Regions from separate parts of the Mammaliicoccus sciuri genome, predicted to be linked through region 2. Evidence: a T-box and tRNA genes for the amino acid it is inferred to sense, from the RefSeq annotation. Region 2 holds a T-box; the other holds one or more tRNA genes.

Region 1 (4,431 bases), 790 kb from region 2:
TCACAGATAAGAACATGAGTAGCGCTAAAATTAAAGCTACAAATCGTAAACCCCATTTAGATTCTAGCATCTACTTCACATCCTTTCTGTTTTGAACAGAACCAAACCAAAGCTCAACTAGTAACTCTCTAAAGGTTTCACTAGAAATTTCTTTTCTTAATCGACCATCAATTGTTACAGATATTGAACCTGTTTCTTCTGATACTACAACTGTAAATGCATCTGATACTTCTGAAATCCCCACAGCTGCTCTATGACGCGTTCCTAAACTTTTAGAAATTTTTTGACTGTCAGATAACGGCAAATAACTTGCTGCTGTAGCAATTTTTTGTTCACGTATGATCATCGCACCATCATGTAATGGTGTATTTGGAATAAAAATATTTGTGAGTAATTCTTGAGAAATATCAGCATTAATAGGTATACCTGTTTCTATGTAGTCTTGAAGTCCTGTTTCTTTCTCGAATACTATTAATGCACCGATTCTTCTTTTAGCCATATACTGAACAGCTTTATCAACACTATCAGTTAACCTTTCTTGTTCTGCTGATGTCGCCACATTTACTCGTTTAAATAGACTTCCTCGCCCTAATTGTTCCAACGCTCTTCTAAACTCTGGTTGGAATATTACAATGATTGCTAAAAATCCCCATTGCAATACAAAATCAAATAAAAGCGTAGTAGTCGTCAAATTCAAAAAATTACTTACTGTTCTACCAATTATGATGAAAAATATACCTTTTAATAGTTGTATCGCTTTTGTACCTTTAACGACCGTTATGATTAAGTACAATACATACCATACAATAATTAAATCAAGTATACCTGTTATAACTTTTAAGGCACTTAATTCACCAAAAATGTCAGGTAACTGCATAGTATCTCCTCCGTATTTCATTTACCTAGTGCTTATTATAACAATTTTTGAGATATATTGTTAATTTAATTATATATAAAACAAAAAAAGCCTCTATAAAAGAGACTTCTTTATTAAAGTATATTTTATCCATGATTGTCAATTATAATAATTTCTCTCCAAAGAATGAGCCCATTAACCCAATTGCTTGGTGAGCCGTTTTATTATATTCATCGATTAGAGGATTTACTTCGACTAAATCAGCAGATACGATTAAATTTGACTCATGGAGTAACTCCATAGCTAAATGGCTTTCTCTATATGTTGCGCCTCCTGGTACAGTTGTACCCGTACCAGGTGTTTCGACTGGATCTAATGCATCAACATCCAATGAAAGATGTACACCGTCTGTTTTATCCTTTAAGTAATCTATCGTTTCAGATATAACTTGATTCATGCCAAGTTTATCTATATCTGCCATTGTATATGTACGTATACCTGACTTTTTAATATATTCCTTTTCACCATCATCTAAATCTCTCATTCCAATTAGAACGATATTTTCAGGTTTTACTTTATTCTTATATCCACCGATATTCATTAATTCTTCATTACCTTCACCTAATAAAACTCTTAATGGCATTCCATGAATATTCCCACTTGGTGAAGAATCTAATGTATTTAAATCTCCATGTGCATCATACCAAATAACACCGAGATTATTATAATGTTTACTGATACCAGCGATTGATCCAATTGATAATGAATGATCTCCACCTAAAATTAAAGGAAAGTTACCATTATTCATCGTTTCATTTACGGATTCATATAGGTTATTTGAAAATGAAATCACTTCATCTAAATTTCTTAAACCTTCTTGTTCGCTTTTATATTTTTTCATATCTATCTTAGGTGATTCTACATTACCCTTATCTATGACATGATGACCTATATTTTCTATTCTCTCAATCAAACCAGCATATCTCAAAGCATCTGGTCCGAAATTAACGCCTAATTTTCTTTGACCAAAAGCAGTTGGTGCACCGATTATTCCAATGCTCTTTTTCATAATTTCAAATCCCCCTTAATTTGCATTACTATTATATTCTAGTATATGTAAGCACTTACATCAAGCTATATAAGGGTTTGTGGATAATATTAATATATTCCAAATATTTATACGTATATACATCAATTTATGCATATTTTCATCAACAAAAAAGAGACATTAGATTAACTAATGTCTCTTACTTATGAGCCATAGAGGATTCGAACCTCTGACCCTCTGATTAAAAGTCAGATGCTCTACCAACTGAGCTAATGGCTCTTAATGGCTGGGCTAGCTGGATTCGAACCAGCGAGTGACGGAGTCAAAGTCCGTTGCCTTACCGCTTGGCTATAGCCCAAAAATGGTGGAGGGGGGCAGATTCGAACTGCCGAACCCGAAGGAGCGGATTTACAGTCCGCCGCGTTTAGCCACTTCGCTACCCCTCCAGCTTATTAAATTAAATGGTGGAGAATGACGGGTTCGAACCGCCGACCCTCTGCTTGTAAGGCAGATGCTCTCCCAGCTGAGCTAATTCTCCATAAATAATGACCCCTACGGGATTCGAACCCGTGTTACCGCCGTGAAAGGGCGGTGTCTTAACCGCTTGACCAAGGGGCCATGGCTCCACAGGTAGGACTCGAACCTACGACCGATCGGTTAACAGCCGATAGCTCTACCACTGAGCTACTGTGGAATAATAAAATTAAACATTTGCCCGGCAACGTCCTACTCTCGCGGAACGTAAGCCCAACTACCATCGGCGCTAAAGAGCTTAACTTCTGTGTTCGGCATGGGAACAGGTGTGACCTCTTTGCTATCGTCACCAGACAAATTATTGCTTGAGTCAATCGTTTACATACTTCCTCATCACCGCTGTCTTCCTCATTCATTTACGAAAGTAAACTCATTTGTCAGCCATTGTGATTCGTTGTCTATAAGCGTTTTCTCTACGCAATACAAATTGAAATGTATTACACATTCAAAACTAGATAGTAAGTAGATTTTACGGCTAAAACCGATTTAAATTTGATTAAGTCTTCGATCGATTAGTATTCGTCAGCTACACACATTACTGCGCTTACACCCCGAACCTATTAACCTCATCATCTTTGAGGGATCTTATAACCGAAGTTGGGAAATCTCATCTTGAGGGGGGCTTCATGCTTAGATGCTTTCAGCACTTATCCCGTCCATACATAGCTACCCAGCTATGCCGCTGGCGCGACAACTGGTACACCAGAGGTATGTCCATCCCGGTCCTCTCGTACTAAGGACAGCTCCTCTCAAATTTCCTATGCCCACGACGGATAGGGACCGAACTGTCTCACGACGTTCTGAACCCAGCTCGCGTACCGCTTTAATGGGCGAACAGCCCAACCCTTGGGACCGACTACAGCCCCAGGATGCGATGAGCCGACATCGAGGTGCCAAACCTCCCCGTCGATGTGAACTCTTGGGGGAGATAAGCCTGTTATCCCCGGGGTAGCTTTTATCCGTTGAGCGATGGCCCTTCCATGCGGAACCACCGGATCACTAAGTCCGTCTTTCGACCCTGCTCGACTTGTAGGTCTCGCAGTCAAGCTCCCTTGTGCCTTTACACTCTGCGAATGATTTCCAACCATTCTGAGGGAACCTTTGAGCGCCTCCGTTACTCTTTAGGAGGCGACCGCCCCAGTCAAACTGCCCGCCTGACACTGTCTCCCACCATGATCAAATGGTGCGGGTTAGAAAGTCAACACAGCCAGGGTAGTATCCCACCAGCGCCTCCACGTAAGCTAGCGCTCACGTTTCAAAGGCTCCTACCTATCCTGTACAAGCTGTGCCAAATTTCAATATCAGGCTACAGTAAAGCTCCACGGGGTCTTTCCGTCCTGTCGCGGGTAACCTGCATCTTCACAGGTACTATGATTTCACCGAGTCTCTCGTTGAGACAGTGCCCAAATCGTTACGCCTTTCGTGCGGGTCGGAACTTACCCGACAAGGAATTTCGCTACCTTAGGACCGTTATAGTTACGGCCGCCGTTTACTGGGGCTTCGATTCGTAGCTTCGCAGAAGCTAACCACTCCTCTTAACCTTCCAGCACCGGGCAGGCGTCAGCCCCTATACATCACCTTACGGTTTAGCAGAGACCTGTGTTTTTGATAAACAGTCGCTTGGGCCTATTCACTGCGGCTCTTCAAGGCTTGCACCCTAAAAAGCACCCCTTCTCCCGAAGTTACGGGGTCATTTTGCCGAGTTCCTTAACGAGAGTTCGCTCGCTCACCTTAGAATTCTCATCTTGACTACCTGTGTCGGTTTGCGGTACGGGCACCTATTTTCTAACTAGAGGCTTTTCTTGGCAGTGTGAAATCAACGACTCGTCGGATACATGATCCAACTCCCCATCACAACTCAACCTTACGAGTGCCGGATTTGCCTAACACTCAGTCTTATTGCTTGGACGTGCACTCCAACAGCACGCTTCGCCTATCCTACTGCGTCCCCCCCATCGTTCAAACAATCATAGGTGGTACAGGAATATCTACC
Region 2 (4,431 bases):
AGTGTTAAGGCTAAACTATCTTGTATATCTTTAGGTACGGTCATACCCATTTTATTTAAGTTTTCCCATGGTTTGTAGTCTTGAACATTGCTATACAATCTTAAAGTACTTAAGTTTAAAGAGTTTCTTAAAGCATAATCTACTGTTACTGGTCCAAATTCTCTTCTATCGTAGTTATCAGGTGAATAACCTTGGAAATCGAATTTTTTATCCAGTAGGGCAGTGTTTGGTGTGATTAATCCATTTTCAAATGCTGGTGCATATGTGAGTAATGGTTTCATTGTTGAACCTGGTGAACGTTTAGCACTTGTTGCGTGATTGATTTGTGATTTTTCGTAATCTCTACCACCAACGAACGCTAGTATTTTACCAGATTGATTTTCTTTTAATAATGCACCGACTTCATGTTGGAACTCTTTAGAATCTTTTTTACCTTCACTGTTTGTATAACTTGCTTCTCTATCCCAAGAGTAGCTACCAGAATTATCTTTAACTTCTTGAAGTTTATCGTACATATCTTTTTCAATCGTTGTATCTACACGGTAACCTTCAGTTCGCATAGCTTGATTAGCTTTTTCAGTATATTTCGTCATAAGAACAGGCGTTTGATCAAGTTCTTTCTTAGAAATATTATCTTCTTTTGCTAAATGGTATTTAAGAATATCAACAGTACGTTTTTCAACTTCTTCCGTTAAGAATGGATATTTCTGATTAGGTTCTTCAACTTTATCAACAAATGATTTCTTGATGTCGAATTTTAAAGCTTCATCGTATTCTTTTTTCGTGATTTTTTCTTCTTGATACATTCTTTTCAGAACATAGTGTTGACGATTGATGCCGTATTTCAAGGATTCATCATCTTTTAAATCACCATTCGGTAAGAAAGGTGTGTATGTGTAAGGATTCTGAGGTAATCCAGCAAGATATGCAGATTGTGCAATATTTAAATTCTTAGCTGATTTACCAAATACACCTTGAGCAGCGGCTTCAATACCCGCAATATTAGAACCATTTGAATTTCTACCAAATGAAACGACGTTTAAGTAACTATCAATAATTTCTTCTTTTGATAAGTTCTTTTCAACATTCATTGAAAGTAGCATTTCTTTTGCTTTACGTTCAAATGATGTTTCATTTGTTAAAAGTTGGTTCTTAACAAGTTGTTGTGTTAATGTACTCCCGCCAGAAGAATTAGCACTACCAAGTACTTCTTGTACTGATGCTCTTATAAAAGCTTTAGGTACAATTCCGTTATGGTTATAGAAGTCTTCATCTTCTGTTGATATAAGTGCATTTTTAACATTTTTACTTATGTCTTTCCCTTTAATAACATCCCTTTGGACATCACTTTTTAATCGACCAAGTGACTCTCCAGAACCAAAATAAACAGAAGTACTTTCTGTCATTGAATAAAGTTGTTGCTTCATTTCTTTTTTAGACATTACTTTTTCATCTTTGACAAGTCCTGCGAAGTATCCGCCGCCAATACCCAATCCTAAAGCTAATAATAAACAACTAATAAATACAATAATGAAAAATAAATTGCTTATTACATTGTATGCAGTATGGAATATGAGTTTTGGGGACCATTTTGTTTCTTTAAAAGTATCTTTATATTTCTTACTTGAACGATTAAATTGTTCTTTAAGTTTGTTTTTAGACTGATTTGAACTCAAATTTTTACCTCCAATCTAATCATCAATATTATAACATATATGTTTAGTGTTGACTTTTAAAAAAGTTAGCATTATACTTTGTAATTAATTGCATAAGGTAATGAACTAAAGGAGAAGTAGTGATTATTTTCTTTTTAAGAGAGTCAGTGGTGCTGCGAACTGATAAAGTGATAATGATGAATACACCTTTATAACAACAAGTTCAACGTTTTTAATGTACGTAACATTAGAGAGTGATGATGTATGTATTTACGTCATAAGTATGGTGGTACCGTGTATTCAAGCACCCTTACATTTTTTGTGAGGGTGCTTTTTTATATTCTATTTTAGAGGAGGAAAATACAATGACAAATGAACTTTTAGAAGATTTAAAATGGAGAGGTTTAATTTATCAACAAACTGATGAACAAGAAATTGAAGACTTATTAAATAGAGAGTCAGTTAAAATATATTGTGGTGCAGATCCTACAGCTGATAGTTTGCACATTGGACATTTATTACCATATTTAACACTACGTCGTTTCCAAAACCATGGTCACACACCAATCGTCTTAGTTGGTGAAGGAACAGGTATGATTGGAGATCCATCAGGTCGTTCAGAAGAAAGACAATTACAATCAAATGAACAGATGGAAATTAATACAAGAGGCATTATGAATCAAATGCATAAAATATTTGATTTTGAAGGTGAAGGTTCTGCTATTCTTGTTAACAATAAAGATTGGTTAAAAGAAATAGATTTAATTTCATTCTTAAGAGATTACGCTAAACACGTGGGTGTAAACTACATGTTAGCTAAAGATTCTGTTAAGACAAGATTAGAAACAGGTATTTCATACACTGAGTTTACGTACATGATTTTACAAGCCATTGATTTCGGATACTTAAACCGTAATTACGATTGTAAAATGCAAATCGGTGGTTCAGACCAATGGGGTAACATCACGACAGGATTAGATTTAATGAGAAGAATGTACGGTGACACTGAAGCTTACGGTTTCACAATTCCACTTGTTACAAAAGCAGATGGTAAAAAATTCGGTAAATCTGAATCAGGTACTGTATGGTTAGATAGAAGTAAAACATCAGCTTACGAGTTATACCAATTCTGGATTAACTCTCAAGATGCCGATGTTGTAAAATACTTAAAATACTTTACTTTCCTTGATAGAGAAGAAATTGAAAGACTTGAAAGAACAGTTGAAGAAGCACCTCATTTAAGAGAAGCTCAAAAAGTATTAGCTGAAGAAATGGTTGGCTTTATACATGGTGAAGAAGCTGTAGAAGAAGCTAAAAGAATTACAGATGCACTATTTAAAGGCGATATTAAATCATTAACAAAATCAGAAATCGTAGAAGGTTTTAAAGATGTGCCAACAGCTGAAGTAAGTTCTGAAACTGTACAACTTGTTGACTTTATTATTGAAGCAGGTGTTTCTCCTTCAAAACGACAAGCACGTGAAGATATCACAAATGGTGCAATTTACTTAAACGGTGAACGTATTCAAGATGTTAACCATGAGATTTCAAGCGAAGATAAAATAGATGACGAATTTACAATTGTTAGAAGAGGTAAGAAGAAATACACAATGGTTAAATACGTTTAATATTTATGAGTTACATGGGCTGAGGCAACGATGTTTGTCTCAGTCTTTTTCCTACGATTTGTCAACTACTACGTAGTAAAATGTATTTAAAATTGGCATCACTAAATAAGCCTTTATTATTTAATAATTTTTTCAATATGTTATGATTTATTTGAATAGATTATCAGTGTGGAAACAAGTGATAATCATATTCTTTATTATTTATAACTAGATAATGAATGGTTTTAAGTAGCTTGTTAACGCAAGCTATTGAAGCAGTCTTGTGGCCTTTGCCATTAGGCTGCTTTTTTAATTTGTAATAATAGTCGATAATATGATTTTTAAATAACCTTTGACCCAACAGGAAATTTTTAATGATTAAGTAAAATAATGATCTAGCATGTTTGTTTCCACGTTTGTTAATTTTATCTTTAAAATGCGTTTTACCAGACTGATATCTTTTTATATCAATGCCTACATATGCATTCAATTGTTTATGAGAATCAAAGGATTTGATGTCACCTAATTCGCCAATAATCATTATGGCTGTTAAATCACCAATGCCAGGAATAGATTTAATTATTTTAAATTCTTCGAATTCCTCAGCTAACACTAATAACCTTTGTTTTATAGAAGCATGCCGTTTCATTAGATTTAATAAATCTTCAATCACATAAATTAATTTATCTGTTAAAAATGAATCTTTAGAAACAGAAGGATAACTGACCATAGAGAACTCTACGAGTTTTTTTGCATATTGTGCTTTCTTTTTCTCTGATAGATTTTTTCTGTACAACTATTAATTGTATTTTTTAGTTCTTCAATTTCATTAGAATCAACAAAGTCAGGATGTGGGAACTTACTAGCTACTTGTAAAGCCAATTTTGAATATCTATCCTTAAATAGGTTTTGTAATTCTGGAAAAGTCATATCTAGTAACTGAATCAATTGGTTTTTTAAGTAATTTTGTTGATTGTTAATTTCTTCATAGTATCTTGTCAGTGCTCTCAGTTTTACGTATTTTTCTTCCATTAAATTTCTAGAAGGTTTTTTATTTATATTTTTAGCTAAAACGGCAAGTTTATGTGCATCAGATTTATCTGTTTTCCAATTTCTTAAAGAATTAGTTAGTAATTTTGCCTCAAGAGGGTTAATTACACAAAATGAAA

What was found. The T-box of region 2 lies ahead of tyrS (tyrosine--tRNA ligase). A T-box ahead of a tRNA ligase gene usually reads a tRNA of that ligase, here a tRNA-Tyr.
Region 1: it has a tRNA-Tyr gene. The T-box ahead of tyrS (tyrosine--tRNA ligase) is inferred to sense a tRNA for this amino acid. The anticodon was not compared.

Annotation. Positions count from the first base shown of each region.
Region 1 covers NZ_CP094824.1:2,572,935-2,577,365, forward strand. The annotation lists gene MUA60_RS13530 (CdaR family protein) at 1-70, opposite strand, end outside; gene cdaA (diadenylate cyclase CdaA) at 71-877, opposite strand; gene rocF (arginase) at 1,020-1,925, opposite strand; tRNA gene MUA60_RS13545 (tRNA-Lys) at 2,111-2,183, opposite strand; tRNA gene MUA60_RS13550 (tRNA-Gln) at 2,188-2,262, opposite strand; tRNA gene MUA60_RS13555 (tRNA-Tyr) at 2,267-2,350, opposite strand; tRNA gene MUA60_RS13560 (tRNA-Val) at 2,367-2,442, opposite strand; tRNA gene MUA60_RS13565 (tRNA-Glu) at 2,451-2,522, opposite strand; tRNA gene MUA60_RS13570 (tRNA-Asn) at 2,524-2,598, opposite strand; rRNA gene rrf (5S ribosomal RNA) at 2,618-2,732, opposite strand; rRNA gene MUA60_RS13580 (23S ribosomal RNA) at 2,931-4,431, opposite strand, start outside.
Region 2 covers NZ_CP094824.1:1,779,865-1,784,295, reverse strand. The annotation lists gene MUA60_RS09200 (transglycosylase domain-containing protein) at 1-1,676, opposite strand, end outside; T-box leader at 1,777-1,970, shown strand; gene tyrS (tyrosine--tRNA ligase) at 2,021-3,283, shown strand; partial or broken gene MUA60_RS09190 (IS110 family RNA-guided transposase) at 3,447-4,431, opposite strand, start outside.